4 regions of the Micromonospora sp. L31 genome follow, and region 3 is predicted to be linked to each of the others. Evidence: riboswitches for the same ligand, from Rfam matches in the RefSeq annotation. Region 3 holds a riboswitch; each other region holds the start of a gene.

Region 1 (5,199 bases), on a different contig from region 3:
CGCCGCGCAGCCGCCCGTGCGGCAGGTCCGGGGCGTTGACGTTGAGCACGCTCTCCACCGGCCCGGCGGTCAGCCGGGGCAGCAGGTCCAGCGCCACCCGCGCGGCGGTGTCCCAGTGCCGCTCCGCGTCACGTACCCGAGCGGTGTCCCAGTGCCGCTCCGCGTCACGTACCCGGGCGGCGGCGGAGACCGCGGCGCCGCCGCTGACGGCGGTGGCCTCGCATGCCGCCTGCGATTGCCAGCCCGGCCGTCGTACGGGACGATCGGGCGACCGACGAGGGGTGGAGGGCGGAGTGGTCCGGCGGGAGTCGTTCAGCTACACGGTGCAGGCGCGCTGCTCACGGGCGGACGCGGTGGCGCTGTTGAGCGATCCGGCCCGGCAGGGGGAGCTGCATCCGCTGATCGTCCGGGTGCGCCAGCTGCCGACCCGTCCGGGCGCGCGGGCCAGCTACGCCATCACCGACCGGCTGGAGCTGGGGCCGCTGCGGTTCCCGGTCACCTACCAGGCCGACGTGCTGGTGGTCACCGACGACGAGATCGTCACGGTGGCCCGGCAGCAGCCCGGCACGACGGTGCGCAACCACACCCGGCTCCAGGAGGAGGGCGACGTGCTGCGGATCGACGTGGAGATCACCCTCTCCGCGCCGGCGCCGCTGTTCGGGTACGCGTTCCGGCAGGCCCGTGCCGCGCACCTGGGCCTGGCCAGCCGCCTCGGCGCGGTGCTGGACCGGGAAGCCGACGGCGGCCCGGTCCCGAACTGACGCCCCCGTCAACTCAGCGGCGGCCGACGGGTGTCGCCGCCGTCCGGCGGGGCGGCGGGACGGCCCGGCGGTTGCGGCCCCACGGCTTCCAGGTGGAGATCACGGTCATGGTGACCAGCAGGCCGGTGGAGACGGCCGGGGCGACCACCACGTCGATGCGCTGGTGTGCGGTGGCGTCCGGTCCGGCGGCGGCGCGCAGGTTCGGCGTCAGCGCGAACAGCACCAGGCCGATCATCACCGTGGTGAGCACCAGCTTGACCACCACCCAGCGCCAGCGCAGGAGCCCCCAGGGGGTCAGCAGCGCGCTGGTCACGCCGACCACCCAGACCAGCACGCTCAGCGGCGCGAAGAGCCACGTCGCCACCAGCGCCGCCGCCGGGTAGACCACGCCCGGGTCGGCACCGCGCAGCCCGGCGATGCCGAGGGTGAGCAGCACGAGGTCCGCGCCGAGCCAGCCCAGCGCGGTCACCAGGTGCAGGGTGAGCAGGGTCTTGCGGCCGTCGGGGGAGAGTCGGGTCATGCCTCGATGCTCGCCCGGCCGTTGCGCTGCGTCGTGGGCCGGGCGACGACATCCCGGGTACGTCGGCGCGCGTACGGCGGGGCCCGTCCGCCTCGGACGGGCCCCGCCGCCGGTCGGTCAGTAGACCGACAGGTGCACGTGGTTGGTGTGGTCGCTGGACGGGTCCCCGCCGGCCCCGCTGTACGACTTCCACCCGCTGCTGGGCAGCCAGATCTGCCGGTACCAGATCACGTACAGCACCCCGAGCCGGTCGGCGTTGCGGACGTGGTACGCGGCCAGGTTGTTGCCGTACGTCCGGTCCCCGCCGGTCGCGTCGCCGCCGAAGCCGCTCTTCTGCGCGGCGAAGTCGCAGGCCCGGCCCTTGGGGTGCTCGCCGGAGCCGCTGGGGCGGTAGCAGGAGACGTACCGGGTGAAGCCGGCCGCCTGGCTCTGCTTGAGCGCGTTGAGCATGCGCGGGGTGATGCAGCCGTTGGCCGGGGTCGGGTCGTTGACGCTGCACGACTCCGAGGGCCAGGACCCGTCGGGGTTGCGCGGCGCCGGCCGGGCGTTGGCGGTGGAGGTGCCGGCGTTGGAGCCGCTCCCGGTGCTGGCGGCGGGCTTGTCCGCGGCGGCCACCGCGAGCGCCCGCTCGGCCTGTTGCTTGCGCTTGGCCATCACCGCGACCTGCTTGCGCTCCTCGACGATCTCCTTGTCGAGCGCGGCCCGGGTGCGGGTGGCGTCGTCGCGGGTCCGGAGCAGGTTGCGCAGCTCCCGGTCCTCGTTGGAGGCGACCGTCTCCAGCGCCGCCGCCCGGTCCAGGAAGCCTTCGGGGCTGGAGCTGTTCAGCAGCGCCGACACCGGCCCGAGCCGCCCGGTCCGGTACGCCACGCCGGCGATCTCGCCGACCTTGCCCTGCCGGACGGTCAGCTCCGATTCGATGGTCTTGAGCTGGTTGCCGAGCTCCTGCTGCCGCTTGGTGGAGCGTTCCAGCGCGGCCTTGGCGTCGATCCAGCCCTTGCTGGCCGCGTCGAGCTGGGCGCGCAGCGCGGGGGTGCCGCCCTCGGGGTCGCCGGGGGCGGCGAGCCGGGTGGCGGGGGGAGCGGCGGTCGCCGGGACCGGCGCGGACGACACCCCGAGGGCGAGCGTCGCGACGACCGCGGCCGCCAGCCGTGCGGTGGTACGTCGTACGTGCATGCACATGTCCTTCCGTCAGCCGCCGACCGGGTTAGCTGACGGGTTCGGGACGGAAGATCCCTACCGCTGACGCGGATGCACCCCACGAACATGGTTCCCCGGCTCGCCCTGGCAGGCGATTAGGCGGCGGCCACCGCCGGCACCGGAGGGTGCCGCCTGGCGGAGGCCGGGACCGAGCCTACCGGTACGGGTGTGACACCCGCCCGTTTCGTGACTGAGGGTACTGGAGTGAATCCTGGTGTAGGTGACACAATGGGACAATAGGTGTCCGATTTCGTCACCACTCGACCTGCCCGCAGGCGCCGGGGGCGGCCCCCGGCTCGATCTGGAGGGTGGCGTGCTCGATGTGGAAGTCCTCGTGCAGGGCGGTGCGGGCGGCGGCCAGCACCGTGCCGACCTCGGCGCCGGGGACCATGGTGAGGTGGGCGGAGGCGACCTCCATGCCGGAGGTGAGCGTCCAGACGTGCAGGTCGTGCACCTCGGCGACGCCGGGGACGGCGGTCAGCCGGTCGTGCACGGCGGTCACCTGCAGGTGCTCCGGGGCGGCCTGGACCAGGATGCGTACCGCCGCGCGGCCGAGTCGCCAGGTGCGGGGGAGGATGAACAGGCCGATCGCGACCGCCACCGCCGGGTCGGCCCACCACCAGCCGGTGCCGGCGATGAGCAGCGCGGCCCCGATCACGCCCAGCGAGCCGAGCAGGTCGCCGAGCACCTCCAGGTACGCCCCGCGCAGGTTGATGCTCTCCTGCGCCCCGGGACGCAGCAGCGCGAACGCGACGAGGTTGGCCAGCAGGCCGAGCACCGCCACCGCCAGCATCGGCCCGGTCCGCACCTCCGGCGGGTCGCCGAACCGGCGGACCGCCTCGATCAGCACGTAGATCGCCACCCCGCTGAGCAGGACGGCGTTGGCGAGCGCGGCCAGCACCTCGAGCCGGTAGAGCCCGAAGGTGCGCTGCGGGTCCCGGTCGCCGTGCCGGGTGGCGGTGATGGCGGCCAGCGCCATGCCGATGCCGAGCACGTCGGTGAACATGTGCCCGGCGTCGGAGAGCAGGGCCAGCGAGCCGGTGCCGAACGCGGCGACGGCCTCGACCACCATCAGCGCGGCGAGCAGCGCGAAGGCCGCCCAGAGTCGCCCCCGGTGGCGGTGCGCCGCGTTCGTGACCGACCCGTGGTGGTCATGACCTGCGCCCACGCCCACACCTTCCGTCGCCCTGGCGGCCCGAACCCAATCTATGCTCACATCGCTATGTATGCAACTAACCCCGCACGCCTTCCCCCACCTTCAAAGAACGAGTGGCCGCCGCGCCCGGTACAGCCACTCATTCTCGGAACGTGCCCGACCCCGGGGCGGGGTCAGGGGGTGGGGTCGATGGTGGTGAGGCGTTGGGTGGCGCGGGAGAGGGCGACGTAGAGGGTGCGCACGCCCGAGCCGGGGTCGGCGCGGATCTCGCTCGGGGCGATGAGCACGACGCCGTCGTACTCCATGCCCTTGGCCTGGAGGCTGGTCACCACCTGGAGCCGGGAGCCGCCGCGGCCGCCCAGCCAGCCGGCCACCTCGTCGCGGCGCGGCACCGGCGTGATCACGCCAACGGTGCCCTCCACCTCGGTGAGCAGCGCGTCCACGGCCTGCACGGTCGCCGCCGGCAGCCGGTCGGCGGCGACGGTCAGCGCGACCGGCTCCACGCCGGTGGAGCGGACCGCCGTCGGCAGCTTCAGGTCGGGGTAGAGCCGGCGGATCTCCGCCGCCGCCACCGCGAAGATCTCCGCCGAGTTGCGGTAGTTCGTGGTCAGCGCGAAGCGGTGCCGCCGGCGCCGGCCGAGCGCCTGGTCCCGCGCCCGGTCCAGCTCCTGCGGGTCACCCGTCCAGGCGGTCTGCGCCGGGTCGCCCACCACCGTCCAGGAGGCGAGCCGGCCGCGCCGCCCGATCATCCGCCACTGCATCGGCGAGACGTCCTGCGACTCGTCCACCACCACGTGCGCGTAGTCGCGGTAGTCCTCCGGACGTTCCCGGGCCGCCGCCCGGGCGGCCCGCTGCCGGTCGGCGAACGTGCTCAGCTCGCGAACGCCGCCGGCCAGCTGGTACGGGTCGCGCTTGGCCCGGGCCGGCCGCACCGGCTTGCCCAGCAGCGCGTCCAGCTCGTCGAGCAGGGCGATGTCGGCCACCGTCAGCCCCTGCGCGTCCAGCGCCCGGTACGCCTCGACCAGCAGCGCGGTCTCCGCCCGGGACAGGATGCCGCCGGCGTAGCGGCGCAGCCGCTCCGGCCGGGCCAGCCAGCCCAGCACGTGCCGCGGGTGCAGCCGGGGCCACCACGCCTTGAGGAACTCGCGGAACTCCGACCGGTCGATGATCTCGTCCTCGAAGGCGCGCTGCTCCGGCAGCCGGGTGACGCCCAGCCGGCGGGCCTGGGCGTACAGCGCCGCGAGGACCGCATCGAAGGCGACCCGCCGGACCTCGTTGCGCCGCCCGCCCCGGGACAGCGCCCGGTCCCGGACGCCGTCCAGCTCGCGGCGCTCCAGCCGGAGCAGCTCGCCCCGGTAGAGCAGGCGCAGCTCGTCCGGCCCGCCCGGCACCGCGTCGCGCACCGCGCGCTCCAGCACCTTGCGCATCCGCAGCGAGCCCTTCACCGCCGCCACCTCCGGCGGGTCGGTCCTGGTCGCCGACATGCTCGGGAAGAGCGAGCCCAGCGAGTGCAGCGTGGCGGTCTCCTCGCCGAGCGAGGGCAGCACCGAGGCGATGTACTCCAC
Region 2 (5,199 bases), 490 kb from region 3:
CGGCCCAGCGCCGGGCCGCCGGCTCCAGCGCCCCGGGCAGCTCCAGCCCCTGCTCGCGCAGGAGCGCGGGGCCACCGACCGCGTACGGCGTACCGTCGATCTCGGCCCGGACGCCGCGCCCCGGCAGCGAACGGAAGCCGGCGGCCGGGGCCGGGTCGCCGCGCTCGGCGGCGGCCGCGACGATCGCCCGGGCCAGCGGGTGTTCGCTGTCCGCCTCGACCCCGGCGGCGAGCCGCAGCACCTCGTCCTCGCCGGTCCCCGGCGCGGCGGCCACCCCGACCACGGCGTGCTCGCCCCTGGTGAGGGTGCCGGTCTTGTCGAAGAGCACCACGTCGACGGTGCGCATCCGTTCCAGTGCGAGCCGGTCGCGGACCAGCACGCCGGAGCGGGCGGCCAGCGCGGTGGAGAGCGCGATCACCAGCGGGATGGCCAGGCCGAGCGCGTGCGGGCAGGCGATCACCAGGACCGTGACGGTCCGGACCACCGCCTCGTCCCGCTCGCCCAGCGCGGTCCACCCCACGACGGTCAGCACGGCGGTGCCGGTGGCGACGTAGAAGAGCCAGGCGGCGAAGCGGTCCGCCAGCGCCTGCGCCCGCCCGCCGGACTGCTGCGCCTGTGCCACGAGGCGCTGGATGCCGGCGAGGGTGGTCTGGTCGCCGACGGCCTCCACCCGAACCCGGATCGCCGAGTCGGTGGCGACGGTGCCGGCCACCACCCGGTCCCCGACCGTCCGGGAGACCGGGCGGGACTCGCCGGTGACCATCGACTCGTCCAGCTCGGCGGCCCCGTCGACGATCCGCCCGTCGGCCGGCACCCGCCCACCGGGGCGGACCAGCACCACGTCGGCCACCCGCAGGCCGCTCACCGGCACCCGTTCGGTGCCGCCCTGCGGCCCGACCCGCTCGGCGTCGTCGGGGAGCAGCGCGGCCAGCGCCGCGAGGGCGCCCCGCGCCTGCCCGACGGCCTTCATCTCCTGCCAGTGCCCGAGCAGCATGATGGTGACCAGGGCGGCCAACTCCCACCAGAAGTCCAGCTCGAAGGCGCCCAGGCTGGTGGCGAGCGAGGCGGCGTACGCGACGCTGATCGCCATCCCGATCAGCAGCATCATGCCCGGGGCCCGGTCGCGCACCTCGCGCACCGCGCCGACGAGGAACGGCCAGCCGCCCCACCAGAAGACCACCGAGCCGAGCACCGGCCCGACCAGGGACCGGCCGGGGAACTCCAGCGAGTAGCCGAACCACTCCATCACCATGTGGCTGGTGGCGACCACGGGCAGGGTCAGCGCCAGGCAGAGCCAGAACCGGCGGCGGAACATCTCCGGGTCGTGGCCGGCGTGCCGGTCGTGCCCCCGGTGCCGGTCCGACCCCGGGTGCCGCGCCGGTCCGGCGTGCTGGTCCATGCCCCCACGATGCCCGGTGAGCGCGCTGCCGACGGCACGAACCGGGCGGACCCGCACCGAACCTGGCTACGATTCACCGGCCATGACTCGCCATCCGCCGCTGCTGCCGCCGGCCCGCGTACCGCGCCGGGCTCGGCCGCCGTCAGCGACCGCCCGGGCGGGTCGCCACGCCGGGCGACCGCGCCGTCCGATCGCGCTGGGTGACCCCGCCGGCACCCAGGGCCCACCCCGGGGTACGCGGCCCGCCACGCGCGTCCCGCCGGTGAACCGAACGGCCGGCTGACACGTACCCCGCCCTGGATCGTTGGGAGACTCGCAATGGGCGCCGACCACACCCGTCCCGCTCCGTCCGCCCCATCGGGGGTGCGGCGGATCCTCGTCGCGACGGTGGTCCCGCTGTTCGTCGTCACGGTGATCGCCGCCCTGGTGCTGTGGCCGCGCGACTCGCGGCAGGCCGACGGCGGCGCCGAGCCGGCACGCCACCACGGCACGGTGACCCGGGTGGTGACCGAACCCTGCCCGCCGACCCCGGAGGCACCGCCCGGCGCGGCCGAAGGGCCGTGCGGGACCGTGACGGTCCGGGTCGAGCAGGGCCCGGACAGCGGCCAGCAGGTGGAGACACCGGTGCCCGCCGGTCCGGGCGCGCCCACCGTCGCGGTGGGCGACGAGGTGGTGCTGGTCCAGCTCGCCGACCCGGCCGACCCCACCGCCACCAGCTACCAGATCGCCGAACACCAGCGGGGCAAGCCCCTGGTGTGGCTGGTGGCGCTCTTCGCGGCGGCGATCGTGGCGTTCGGCCGGCTGCGCGGACTGGCCGCACTGGCCGGGCTGGGCGCCAGCTTCGCCATCCTGCTGACCTTCGTCGTACCCGGCATCGCGGCGGGCGGCTCGCCGCTGCTGATCGCGATCACCGGCTCGGCGCTGATCATGTTCGTGGTGCTGTACCTGACCCACGGGATCACCGCGCAGACCTCGGTGGCGGTCCTCGGCACCCTCGGCAGCCTGGTGCTGACCGGACTGCTCGGCAGCCTGGCCACCGCCGCCACCCACCTGACCGGGTTCGGCAGCGAGGAGGCCACCACGCTGTCGATGTACCAGCGTGACGTCGACCTGCACGGGCTGCTGCTGGCCGGCATCATCATCGGCTCGCTCGGCGTGCTCGACGACGTCACCGTCACCCAGGCCGCCACCGTCACCGAGCTGGCGCACGCCAACCCCGGACTGTCCCGGACGCAGCTCTACCGGGCCGCCACCCGGGTCGGCCGGGCGCACATCGCCTCCACGGTGAACACCATCGTGCTCGCGTACGCGGGCGCCTCGCTGCCGCTGCTGCTCCTGCTCACCGCCGACAGCCGTCCGGTGAGCCAGATCCTCACCAGCGAGTTCCTGGCTCAGGAGATCGTCCGCAGCGCGGTGGCGACGCTCGGCCTGGTCGCCGCCGTACCGCTGACCACCGCGCTGGCCGCGCTGGTCGCCACCGCCGGTCGTGGCCCGGCCGACGATCCGGCCCGGGACACCGGACCGGCACCCACGCCCCGCCCCTCCGCCGACCGGGACGCGGCGCTCGAGGCGCTGAGCGCGTCGCGTCCCGGCGGACCGTCCACCCCGGCCCCCGCACGGTGGCCCGACCCGGAAAGGAGCACGGACACCGCATGGTGAGACTCCGCTGCGTGACCGACGCCGACGCGGAACCTGACGAACGCGTCACTCGTCACGCATCGCTACGACGAAATAACGCTTTTAGTCGGGTTCTGGACGTAGATCCCCGGTACGACTCTCGGGTAACCTCGCTGCCGGTCACCGCCGAAGGCGCGCAGCGGCGCCTGCGGTACCGCCGCCCAATCGCCGCGAGGCGAGCCGGGGAACCAGGTACATGGGGTGAATCCGCGCGAGCGGTAGGGGCCACTTCCGTCCCGAACCCGTCAGCTAACCCGGTCGGCGGTCGACGGAAGGGAACACTGTGACGGCACCCCTGCGCCGCTGGTTGACTCCGGTGGTGGCCGTGTTCGCCGCGCTGGCCATCCTCGGCGGGCCGACAGCCGCGATCGCCGCGCCCTCGACCCCCACCCCCTCCGGGCACGAGGAGGACGGCGAGCCCAAGCTGCTCACCGACGTCATCGAGCTGCGCAACCGCGAGTACTCCAAGGCCAAGACGCAGCTGGAGAAGTCCAAGAAGCGCCAGCAGCAGCTCGGGCTGGAGGTGCGGCGCGCGCAGGACGAGCTGGCGGCGTTGCAGCCGACGGTCTCGCAGATCGCGGCGCAGTCGTACCGGACCGGCCGGATCGGCGCGGTGGCGATGCTGCTGGAGAGCGACGCCCCGGACTCGTTCGTCCGGCGCGCCGCCGCCCTGGACGAGCTGAACATGGTCAACGCGCAGAAGCTGGCCAAGGTCACCGCCGCCAAGAACCGCGCGGAGCAGGCCAAGCTGGCGCTCGACGCCGAGGTGCGCGAGCAGCAGAAGCTCACCAACGACATGGCCCGGGAGAGCCGGGAGGCGGAGAAGGCCCTCCAGCTGGTCGGTGGCCGGGGCTTCACCGGCGGCCTGGTCGACGCGACCTCGCCGGTCGCCCGGATCGGCCCCGGCCGGACGGCCGACGGCGGCTGGCGGCCCGAGTCGCGCACCGAGAACGACCCGACCACCTCCGGCACCATCACGCCGCGCACACTGCACGCGTACAAGGAGGTCCGGCGGGCCGGCTTCACCCGGTTCGCGGGCTGCTACCGGCCAGGTGGGCCGTGGGACCACCCGAAGGGCAAGGCCTGCGACTGGTCGTTGCAGCGGAGCGGCTTCGCGCCCTGGTACAACAACGACACCCGGATGTACGGCAACAACCTCGCCGCGTTCCTGATCCGCAACGCCGACCGGCTCGGCATCTACTACGTGATCTGGAACCGGCAGATCTGGTTCCCGGCGACCGGGTGGAAGTCGTACAGCGGACCGTCGAACCACACCGACCACGTACACATGTCGATGCTCTAGCGCGACGCGTACCGAACGAGGGCCGTCCCCGGTGGGGCGGCCCTCGTCGCGTGCGGGGGGTTTCAGCCTGCGACGGCGGTCGCCCGACCGTCGGCCTGGGCCGGCACGACGCTCGGCACCGCGGCCACCGTCCGCACCTCACCGGCGCTAAGCCGGTACGACATGCCAACCACCGCGCACCGCCCCTCGGCGACCGCGGCGGCCAGTACGGCGGAGTTGCCCAGCAGCGCCTCGACGGTCTGCGCGATGTGGATGTCGACGATCCCGTCAACGTCGTCGACGCCCTGCTCGGCGGCCCGCTGGAGGCTCGGTACCACCGCGTCCACCACCGCCCGCAGGTGCCCGACCGGCGGCGTGCCGGTCCGCGCGGCGTCCCGGGCGGCCTGCACGGCCCCGCAGGAGTCGTGGCCGAGCACCACCACCAGCGGGGTGCCCAGGACGCTCACCGCGTACTCGACGCTGCCGAGCACCTCGGGGCCGGCGGTGTGCCCGGCGGTCCGGACCACGAAGAGGTCACCCAGGCCCCGGTCGAAAATGATCTCGGCGGCGAGGCGGGAGTCGGAGCAGCCGACGATCACCGCGAACGGGTGCTGGCCGTCGGCGACCGCCGTCCGGTGCAGCGAGTCCTGGTTGGGGTGGCGCTGCGCGCCCGTCACGAAGCGCCGGTTGCCGGCGTGCAGCTCGGCGAGCGCCTGCGTCGGATCGGTCAGGGTCATTGCCTCACCTCGGTCCCTCGCGAGATCGGCCTGGTCATACCCGGCCGGCGACGGAGGCGGCCTCGCCGCCCACCGTCACACGCAGCGAAAGATACGTCAAGGGA
Region 3 (4,862 bases):
ATGCTGTAATGACCCACCTTGAATTCGTACGGACGGTTCCCTAATGTGGGGCACCGACCGCTGTGGGTCGTCTGCCTCCGTCTTCCCCTCAGCGAGGCGCCCGGCGGTCGGTCGTTAAGGAGTCGGTGCCGGTGGCAACCATGCCCCCTCATCGTCACGCCCAGGGTCGTCCGCCCACTCACCCCGCCGGCCTGCGCCGGATCGCCCGCCGCCTGCTCACACTGGTCGCCGCCGTGGTCGTCGGCGCCGGGATGTTCGCCGTGCCGGCGCACGCCGCGCCCACGCCGGAGGAGATCGAGGCGGCGATCGACAAGCAGTGGGAGCAGCTCGAGCCGACCATCGAGCAGTACAACAAGGTCCGCGCGCACCTCAAGGTCAACCGCAAGAAGTCGGCGGAGCTGGAGAAGAAGATCCAGCCGCTGGCCCTGCAGACCGAGCTGGCCATGAACCGGGTGGGCGACCTCGCCTCCCGGTACTACATGACGGGCCCCTCGCAGGACATCGGCGCGCTGCTGATCAGCGCCAAGCCGGGCACCCTGACCGAGCAGCTGACCATCCTCGACCGCCTCGCCGCGCAGGAGCGCAAGGAGCTCCAGGTCGTCATCAACGCCCGGCAGAAGTACGACGGCGAGAAGCAGAAGCTCGACGCGCTGATCGCCGCGGAGGTCAAGCAGGAGAAGGAGCTGGCCGCCAAGAGGGCGCAGATCAACTCCGAGATCAAGCGGCTTCAGGCGTCGATGCCGAAGACCGTCGTCAAGGTGGCCGGCTGCCCGACCGTCAAGGGCGTGGTGAGTTCCGCCGCGCAGACCGCTATCCGGGTGGCCTGTCAGCAGGTCGGTGACCCGTACGTCTGGGGTGCCGACGGGCCGGACTCGTTCGACTGCTCCGGCCTCACCCAGTACGCCTACAAGGCCGCCGGCATCTACCTGACCCACCACACCGGCGCCCAGTGGAACGAGGGCAGGGCCATCCCGCGCTCCGAGGCGCGCCCCGGCGACCTGGTCTTCTTCTACAGCGACCTGCACCACGTGGGTCTCTATCTGGGCAGCGGGCTGATGGTGCACGCGCCACGGACCGGCAAACCGGTCCAGGTCACCAGCGTCGACTACATGCCGGTCGCCGGCTTCCGACGACCGAACTGACCCGAGCCCGCCGCGAACCCCCGGTCGACCGACCGGGGGTTCCGCGTATCCGGGACCCGGCACGGCATGGCGGGTTGCGGATCGATAACGGTCGTCTCTACTCTGGTCCTTCGTCGGCCGCGACAGGTCCGTCCAACCCGGGCGGCAGTGGCCGGCACCGCCGAGTCGCCTGCGGGCGAGCCGGGGACCCAGGTACGCCGGGGTGAATCCGCAGCCACTGCGGTAGGGCGCTCCCTTCCCGCCCGAACCCGTCAGCTAACCCGGTAGGCGGTCGCGGAAGAAGGAGCCCGGAGCCCGGTGGCACACCATGCCCCGCGGCCACCGTCGTACCGGTCGACCCAGGTCGCCCGGCTGACGGCTGCGCCGCGCCCACGCTGGTCCCGCTTCACCACCGTCCTCGCCGCCCTCGCCGGTGCCGCCGTCGTACTGACCGGCGCTGCCACGGCGGCCCACGCCGACCCCTCGGTCGCCGAGATCGAGCGGCAGATCGACCAGGACTGGAACAGGCTCGAACCGATCATCGAGCAGCACAACGCCACCCGTCAGGACCTGGCCGCCAAGCGCCGGCAGGCCGACGCGCTGGCCAAGCGCATCGAGCCGCTGCAACTCCAGGTCGACCTCGCGATGAACCAGGTCACCGGCCTCGCCGCCGAGGCGTACAAGGGGGAGAACGTCTCCGCCGTCAACGCCCTGCTCGGCAGCAGGTCCCCCGCCGAACTGGTCGACCAGCTCGAAATGCTCGACCGGTTCGCCCAGCGCCAGCAGCGCGACGTGCGGGTCGTCAAGGAGCTGCGGGACAAGCTGGCCGCGGAGAAGGCGCCGCTGGACGAGATGGTCGCCCAGCTGACCCGCACCGAGGCCCAGCTCGCCGCGAAGAAGAAGCAGATCAACGCCGAGATCGACCGGCTGCAGAAACTGCGGCTCAAGGTGTACGGCAACGGTGGCGGAGGCGCACTGCGCCCGGCCCCGTGCCCGGCCGGCTACCCCGGCGGCCCCGCCGGCACGGCGGTCAAGTTCGCCTGCGCGCAGATCGGCAAGCCGTACGTCTGGGGCGCCGAGGGCCCCAACTCGTACGACTGCTCCGGGCTGATGCTCGCGGCGTGGGCGAAGGCCGGTGTCTCGCTGCCGCACAACGCCCGCCAGCAGCGCCAGGTGACCCCCCGGGTCAGCCGGGCCGACCTGCGCCCCGGCGACCTGGTCTTCTACTACGCCGACCTGCACCACGTCGGCATGTACGTCGGCGGCGGCTGGGTGGTGCACGCCTCCCAGGCCGGCCAGCCGGTCAAGATGAAGCGGGTCGACGACGGGCCGGTCAACAGCTACGGCCGGCCGGGCTGAGCGCGCGCCGGGCTCCCGGGGGCTCCGGGGGCCCGGCCCGGCGTCAGCGGGTGGGCCAGGTGCGCCAGTTCTGCCAGGAGCGGCTCGGGGTCGGCCCGCGCTGGCCCTGGTAGCGCGACCCGTAGACGGCGGAGCCGTACGGGTGCTCGGCCGGGGACGAGAGCCGGAAGATGCAGAGCTGGCCGATCTTCATCCCGGGCCAGAGCGTGATCGGCAGGTTCGCCACGTTCGACAGCTCCAGCGTCACGTGACCGGAGAAGCCGGGGTCGATGAAGCCGGCGGTCGAGTGGGTGAGCAGGCCGAGCCGACCCAGGCTGCTCTTGCCCTCCAGGCGCCCGGCGAGCTGGTCGCCGAGCGAGATGACCTCCAGCGTGGAGGCGAGCACGAACTCACCGGGGTGCAGCACGAACGGCTCGCCCTCGGGCACCTCGACCATCGAGGTGAGCTCGTCCTGCTGGATCGCCGGGTCGATGTGCGTGTACAGGTGGTTGTTGAAGACCCGGAAGAGCTTGTCGAGCCGCACGTCGATGCTGGACGGCTGCACCAGCGTGGGCTCGAAGGGCTCCAGCGCGAGCGTGCCCGCCTTGATCTCGGAGACCAGGTCGCGGTCGGAGAGCAGCATCGGCACACCATATCGAGCGGACCGGGTGACCTGCGTGTCGGACTACGCGTTCGTACACATGTTCGATAGGGTGTCCGTATGGCTTCCTGGTCCGAATTCGCCGCTGACGAGCCCCGACTCGCCGACGGGATCCGCCTTCTCATGCAGCAGTACGGGCCGGGCTTCGGCTACCTGGCCACCGTCCGCGCCGACGGTGGGCCCCGGGTGCACCCGGTCTGCCCCGTGATCACCGACGAGGGTCTGTTCTGCTTCGTCGTTGACTCGCCCAAGCGGCGCGACCTCGAACGCGACGGGCGCTACGCGTTGCACTCGTTCCCGCCGGAGGAGACCGACGACGAGGCATACGTCGCCGGTCGCGCGCAACCGGTCACCGACCCGGCCCGGGTCGCCCGGGTAGCCCGCCTCGGCCGGGCGGCGCCGCAGGTCGACTGGCGACTCTTCGAGTTCAGCGTCGACGTGGCGATGCTGACCCGCCGCGACCAGGGCGGGCTCGGCCAGCCCGGCGAGGGCCACGGGTCCTCCGCCGTCCAGGTCTGGCTCGATCCGGTCGCCGCCCAGCGCGGCGGCGACGCTGCCGGCGTACCCGATCGGCGGCCGGCCCGCCGCGGCCGCCACGGTTTCGACACCCGCCGCCCCGCCGCCTGACCGCCGAGACGCCGATGCCGGCCCCGTCGGTCCGACGGAGCCGGCATCGGCGTCTGCTGGGGTGTTACGCCGCGCGGTACGCGTTCCACGCGGTCAGCATGCGGCTCGCCTGACCAGCGGTGAACTGGTACATGCACGAGTCGTAGGTGTAGTCCATGAAGTTGGTGATCGGGTCCAGGCCGGCCGTGGCGCAGGTGTCCCGCCCGGTCGGGCACTGGAACGCCGGCGAGGCCTCGGCCGGGGTGTCGCTGACGCTGTCACCCGAGCCGGAGCATCCACCCTGGAAGGTGTGGTAGAGGTTCAGCCAGTGGCCGACCTCGTGGGTGCCGGTGTCGCCCTGGTTGTAGTTGGCGGCGGTGCCGCCCGGCAGCGACTCGCTCAGCACGACCACGCCGTCCATGCTGTTCAGCTTCCGCTGCGGGAAGGTCGCCCAGCCGAGCAGGTCGTCGCTCAGCTCACCCAGGTAGACGTTGAGCGTGTTCTTGCCGCCCTCGCGCAGGGAGGTCTTCATCGACCGCTCCGCCGACGAGCCCTGCACGATCGGGTACCACGCCGGGTTGGTCACCCGGTTGATCTTCGTCAGCTGGAAGCCGAAGGCCGTGGCCGCGCCGCCGGTGGCACCCGCGTAGGCCTGGTTCAGCACGCTGATCTGCGAGGTGATCATCGAGTCCGGGATGTTGCCGCCGGCGCGGGTGCTGTCGCGCTGGATCACGTGCACGACGACCGGGATGGTGACGCTGGCCAGCGGGGCGGCGGCTTGGGCGCCGGCCCGGAAGCTCGCCCGCTCGCGCAGCGCGGCGGCCAGGTCGGCCTCGCGCTCGCGGACCTGCTTGGCGGTCAGCTCGTTGGGTTCGTGCTTGGCGATCCCGCCCTTCTTGATCCGGGCGTCCGAGTGGACGTCGGCCGGCTCGGCGCACACCTCGCTCGGGGCGGCGGAGAAGGCGGAAGCAGCGGGGACGACGCCTACCGCGGCGGTGCTGAGCAGCAGCGCGAGGGTCGTCGACGCGACACCGGCGGCACGCCGGGTCAGCAGGTTGGGACGGAGTCCCATGGGCCCACCTCTTTCTGGCGGCGTGACAGGGGGTATGTCACACCGTGGTCGAGAACGTGGGGGT
Region 4 (5,199 bases), on a different contig from region 3:
GACGTTGGAGTTCCAGGCCGAGACGCGTCAACTGCTGCAGTTGATGGTGCACTCGATCTACTCGCACAAGGACGTCTTCCTGCGGGAGTTGGTCTCCAACGCCTCCGACGCGCTGGACAAGCTGCGGCTGGAGTCCCTGGTCGACAAGGACCTGGCGGCCGACACCGCCGACCTGCACATCGAGATCGAGACCGACCGGGCGGCCCGTACCCTCACCGTGCGCGACAACGGCATCGGCATGTCCCGCGAGGACGTCGTCTCGCTGATCGGCACCATCGCCCGCTCAGGTACGGCCGAGCTGCTGCGCAAGCTGAAGGAGTCCCGGGAGGCGGCCGCGCAGGACCTGATCGGCCAGTTCGGCGTCGGTTTCTACTCGACGTTCATGGTGGCCGACACGGTCACCCTGCTGACCCGCCGGGCCGGCCAGACCGAGGGCACCCGCTGGGAGTCCACCGGCGAGGGCACCTACGTCGTGGAGACGGTCGACGACGCTCCGCAGGGCACCTCCGTCACCGTGCACCTGAAGCCGGCCGACAGTGAGGACAACCTCGCCGACTACACCGACCACGGCAAGATCCGCGAGATCGTCAAGCGGTACTCCGACTTCATCGCCTGGCCGATCCGGCTCGTCACGCCCGACGCCGAGCCGGTCACCCTCAACTCGATGAAGGCGCTCTGGGCCCGGCCGCGCGACGAGGTCGCCGAGGAGGAGTACCGCGACTTCTACCGGCACGTCAGCCACGACTGGGCCGACCCGCTGGAGACCATCCACATGCGGGGCGAGGGCGTCTTCGAGTACGAGGCGCTCCTCTTCATCCCCACGCACGCCCCGTTCGACCTGTTCATGGCCGACGGCCGGCGCGGGGTGCAGCTGTACGTCAAGCGGGTGTTCGTGATGGACGACTGCGCCGCGCTCATGCCCAACTACCTGCGCTTCGTCAAGGGCGTGGTGGACGCGCACGACCTGTCGCTGAACATCTCCCGGGAGATCCTCCAGCAGGACCGGCAGATCCAGATCGTGCGCCGCCGGCTGGTCCGCAAGGTGCTCGCCACCGTCAAGGAGATGCGTACCGAGCACGCCGACCGGTACCGGACCTTCTGGTCGGAGTTCGGCCGGGTGGTCAAGGAGGGGCTGCTGGAGGACCCGGACAACCAGCAGGCGATCCTCGACATCGTCTCGGTCGCCTCCACCCACGACGCCACCGAGCCCACCACGCTGCGCGAGTACGTCGAGCGGATGAAGGACGGCCAGGAGGAGATCTACTACGCCACCGGCGAGACCCGGGCCATGCTGGAGAACTCGCCGCACATGGAGGCCTTCCGCGCCAAGGGCTACGAGGTGCTGCTGCTCACCGACCCGGTCGACGAGGTGTGGGTGGAGCGGGTCGCGCAGTTCGACGGCCGGCCGCTGCGCTCGATCGCCAAGGGCGAGGTGGACCTGGACACCGAGCAGGAGCGCGAGGAGGCCGAAACGGAACGGGAACGGCAGGCCAAGGAGTACGCCGCCCTGCTCGCCTTCCTCGGCGGCGCGCTGGCCGACAGCGTCAAGGAGGTACGGCTCTCCTCCCGCCTCACCACCTCGCCGGCCTGCATCGTCGGCGACGCCCACGACATCACGCCCACGTTGGAGAAGATGTACCGCGCGATGGGGCAGGAGGTGCCGAAGGTGAAGCGCATCCTCGAACTCAACCCGACCCACCCGCTGGTCACCGGCCTGCGCGCGGCGCACGAGCGCGGCGGCGACTCCGCCGCCCTCACCGAGACCGCCGAGCTGCTGTACGGCATGGCGCTGCTCGCCGAGGGCGGCGACCTGGCCGACCCGGCCCGGTTCGCCCGGGTCCTCGCCGACCGGCTGGCCCGCAGCCTCTGACGCGACGACGGCCCCGGCCCGGTGCAGCGCCGGGCCGGGGCCGCCTGGTCACGAACCGACCCGCACGCCCATCGCCGCCCAGGTGGCCGGGCCGACCACCCCGTCCACGGTCAGCCCCCGCATGCCCTGGTACCAGCGCACCCCGGCCTCGGTCCTCGCGTCGAAGGCGCCGCTCGCGGGGCCGCACCGCTTCGCGCCGACGAACCGCTGGACGAAGGCCACGTCCCCGCCCTTGCTGCCGCGCCGCAGCGTCCGCGAGCCCGGTCTGCCCCCGGACACCGGCGTCGCCGGTCGCCCGCTGGGCACCGACGGGGCCGGCTTGACGGCCGCGCGCAGGGCCGCCACGGTACGCGGGCCGACCACCCCGTCGGCGTCGAGCTTCCGGGCGGTCTGGAACGACCGTACCCAGGCGGCCACGGCCGGCCCGAACACCCCGTCGGCCGTCAGCCGGGCCCCGAGGCGGTTGGCGACGGCCTGCAACTCCCGGACGTCGCCGCCCCGGCAGCCGGCGCGCAGCACCCGGTCGCCGAGCCGCGCCGTCGTGGCGGTGGCGATGCCCCACGCCTGGCGGCTGTCCTCCAAGCTCCGCTGGTGGCTGACGCTGACGTGCAGGTGCTTGTCGTGCGGGTTCGGCCCGGTGTACCGGGCCGGCCGGAAGCTGCGGGTACGGCTCCAGATCTTTCGGTCGTAGATGACGTACTGGGTGGACGGATGGCTGACGGCCTGCCGGACGACCAGCAGCGGGTCGATCCCGTCGACGTCCACGTCCACCGCGTTGACCGACTGGTCGTCACTGTCCGGATTATGGTCCGAGCGGCGCGCCTGGTGACTGGCGTCGCCCAACCAGCCGTCGGACTTGCGGTCCCGCTGCGGCCACCGGGTGTCTATCTCCTCGCGCAGCACCCGCAGCGCGGGCGCCAGGTGCACGCCCATCTCACTCCTCCTCTTCCAGCGCGGCGGCCAGGTCGAAGTCGACCTCGTCGCCGGCCAGGCTCTCCGGGTCGTCGTCCTCGTCCAAGGTGGCGACGAGGTAGTCGGTGTCGATGCTGACGGTGTCCATGGAGGTCCTTCCTCTCGCGGATGGTCGGCCGCCGCGAACCGGGGCGGACCGTGCCGGCCAGGGCGCCGGCGCCCGGCATCCGGCGGGTCCGACGCGTCGGCGCCGTGGCCGCGCTCTGCTCCCTACCGTCCGAGTCGGCGGCCGGGCTGCCCAGACATGAGTCGCCAATCAGCGGCAACGCTGACCGTCCGGCGGCGCGGGCCGCCGATCGAGGCCGCCTGACCAGCGAAGACGGCGAGGCACGGCAGCTGATCCGCCGCTCGGAGCGAGGCTTTCGGCCCAGTGGTGACAGGTTCCCGACCGGCCCTTGTAGAGCACCGCCGACCAACCCGCAACTCGAAGCACGAAGCCGTCGCTCAGCCGGGTGAAGAACTTCACAAGAGGTGGGCAATCGCCCGAAACAGTTCCTAACGTCGTTCGTGTTCGCGATCGCGGACACCACGGCCGGTAACGCCTAATCCATGCCGCCGGCCGGTGGGATCTTTGTCAGCGGGCATGGAGCGGGGGACCCACACGTTCCTCGGTGCACGTCACCTCGGGGTGAAGCCGCCCACGGGCGGCCGGGCTCCTCGGCCCGAACCCGACAGCTCACCTCGTCGGCGTGGAGGAATCCACATGGCAACTGAATACACCGCCCGTCACCGACGGGTCAGCTCGCGCCGCATCGCCGTCGGCACGCTCGCCGTCGGTGCGGTCACCGGGGTCGCCGCCGTCCTGGCGCCGGCGTCGCCGGCGAGCGCCGCCAGCGTCAACTGGGACGCGATCGCCCAGTGCGAGTCCGGCGGCAACTGGCACATCAACACCGGCAACGGCTACTACGGCGGCCTGCAGTTCTCGCAGAGCACCTGGTCCGGCTACGGCGGCAAGAAGTACGCCTCCCGCGCCGACCTGGCCAGCCGCGGCGAGCAGATCGCCATCGCCGAGAAGGTGCTCGACGGTCAGGGCATCGGGGCCTGGCCGACCTGCGGCAGGAAGGGCGGCTCCACCAAGAGCTACTCCAGCACCTCAGAGAAGTCGGAGAAGTCGCAGAAGTCGCAGCGGCGCTCCGGCTCGTCGAAGGCCACCGCCACCGAGCGGTCCTCGCGGGAGCAGCACAGCACCCGCAGCCAGCGGCGCAGCGCGCCGGCCGCGACCGGCGACGTGTACGTGGTGCGGCCGGGTGACACCCTGTCGCAGATCGCCGACGCCCGGGACCTGGCCGGTGGCTGGCAGGCGTTGTACGAGCGCAACAAGCGCGTGGTCGGCGCCGACCCGGGGCTGATCTTCCCCGGTCAGAAGCTCAGCCTCTGACCTCAGCACCTGGGCACCGTGGCGACGCCCGGCCGGACGACCGGCCGGGCGTCGCCGCGTCCACAGCGCCGTCGTGGTTCGGGCCGCTGCCGGCGGGGTACCCGGCGCGCGTGGACCGGCCCGCCGGCGCGTCCGCGTCGCCGGGTCGTCGGGCCGTCGGCCGGGGGGCGGGGATAGGGTTGGCCCTGGTGTGCCGGGAAGTCTGGTCGGCGATGGATGACGCGACCCCTGCCGACGAGGAGACCCCGTGACCGACGCCCCCCGGCGCCGTACCAGCCTGTTCGCCCGCCGCTCCTGGGGCGAGACCAGGCGCATCTCCGCCATCCTGCGCAAGGAGACCGTGGGCGGGGCGCTGCTGCTCGTCGGGGCGCTGCTCGCGCTGCTCTGGTCGAACTCGCCCTGGGCGGACGGCTACCGGGCGCTGCGTGACCTCACCGTCGGCCCGGCGTCGCTGCACCTCGATCTCACCCTCGGCACCTGGGCCGCCGACGGGCTGCTGGCGATCTTCTTCTTCGTCGCCGGGCTGGAACTCAAGCGCGAGTTCGTCGCCGGCGACCTGCGCGACCCGCGCCGGGCCGCGGTGCCGGTGGCGGCGGCGGTCGGCGGGGTGGTCGTACCCGCGGTGCTGTTCGTCCTCGTCGCCGGGGTCGACGGCGCCCGGGGGTGGGCGATCCCCACGGCCACCGACATCGCGTTCGCCCTGGCGGTGCTCGCGGTGGTGGGACGGCTGCTGCCGTCGGCGCTGCGTACCTTCCTGCTCACCCTGGCGGTCGTCGACGACCTGCTCGCCATCGTCATCATCGCCGTCTTCTACACCTCCAGCCTCGCCGTGCCGCCGCTGCTGGCCGCCCTGGTGCCGCTCGCGCTCTTCGCCGTGCTGGTGCAGCGCCGGGTCCGGTCCTGGTGGCTGCTGCTGCCGCTGGCCGCCGTGACCTGGACGCTGGTGCACGCCTCCGGGGTGCACGCCACGGTGGCGGGG

Evidence for each region. Region 3 has a riboswitch for cyclic di-AMP ahead of ACTMS9_RS00570 (C40 family peptidase). Riboswitches for the same ligand answer to the same signal wherever they lie in the genome.
Region 1: another riboswitch for cyclic di-AMP. It lies ahead of ACTMS9_RS07595 (coiled-coil domain-containing protein); the one in region 3 lies ahead of ACTMS9_RS00570 (C40 family peptidase).
Region 2: another riboswitch for cyclic di-AMP. It lies ahead of ACTMS9_RS02960 (coiled-coil domain-containing protein); the one in region 3 lies ahead of ACTMS9_RS00570 (C40 family peptidase).
Region 4: another riboswitch for cyclic di-AMP. It lies ahead of ACTMS9_RS27955 (transglycosylase family protein); the one in region 3 lies ahead of ACTMS9_RS00570 (C40 family peptidase).

What each region holds. Positions count from the first base shown of each region.
Region 1 covers NZ_JBQHDC010000002.1:220,347-225,545, forward strand. The annotation lists gene ACTMS9_RS07585 (SRPBCC family protein) at 294-761, shown strand; gene ACTMS9_RS07590 (hypothetical protein) at 775-1,281, opposite strand; gene ACTMS9_RS07595 (coiled-coil domain-containing protein) at 1,399-2,454, opposite strand; cyclic di-AMP (ydaO/yuaA leader) riboswitch at 2,459-2,590, opposite strand; gene ACTMS9_RS07600 (cation diffusion facilitator family transporter) at 2,732-3,646, opposite strand; gene ACTMS9_RS07605 (HelD family protein) at 3,808-5,199, opposite strand, start outside.
Region 2 covers NZ_JBQHDC010000001.1:603,039-608,237, reverse strand. The annotation lists gene ACTMS9_RS02970 (copper-translocating P-type ATPase) at 1-1,399, opposite strand, end outside; gene ACTMS9_RS02965 (YibE/F family protein) at 1,718-3,058, shown strand; cyclic di-AMP (ydaO/yuaA leader) riboswitch at 3,225-3,355, shown strand; gene ACTMS9_RS02960 (coiled-coil domain-containing protein) at 3,360-4,379, shown strand; gene ACTMS9_RS02955 (carbonic anhydrase) at 4,442-5,095, opposite strand.
Region 3 covers NZ_JBQHDC010000001.1:117,594-122,455, forward strand. The annotation lists gene ACTMS9_RS00565 (NlpC/P60 family protein) at 126-1,142, shown strand; cyclic di-AMP (ydaO/yuaA leader) riboswitch at 1,291-1,427, shown strand; gene ACTMS9_RS00570 (C40 family peptidase) at 1,440-2,480, shown strand; gene dcd (dCTP deaminase) at 2,524-3,102, opposite strand; gene ACTMS9_RS00580 (pyridoxamine 5'-phosphate oxidase family protein) at 3,181-3,747, shown strand; gene ACTMS9_RS00585 (zinc metalloprotease) at 3,812-4,798, opposite strand.
Region 4 covers NZ_JBQHDC010000015.1:54,215-59,413, reverse strand. The annotation lists gene htpG (molecular chaperone HtpG) at 1-1,870, shown strand, start outside; gene ACTMS9_RS27965 (peptidoglycan-binding domain-containing protein) at 1,919-2,803, opposite strand; gene ACTMS9_RS27960 (hypothetical protein) at 2,805-2,930, opposite strand; cyclic di-AMP (ydaO/yuaA leader) riboswitch at 3,372-3,547, shown strand; gene ACTMS9_RS27955 (transglycosylase family protein) at 3,546-4,220, shown strand; gene nhaA (Na+/H+ antiporter NhaA) at 4,468-5,199, shown strand, end outside.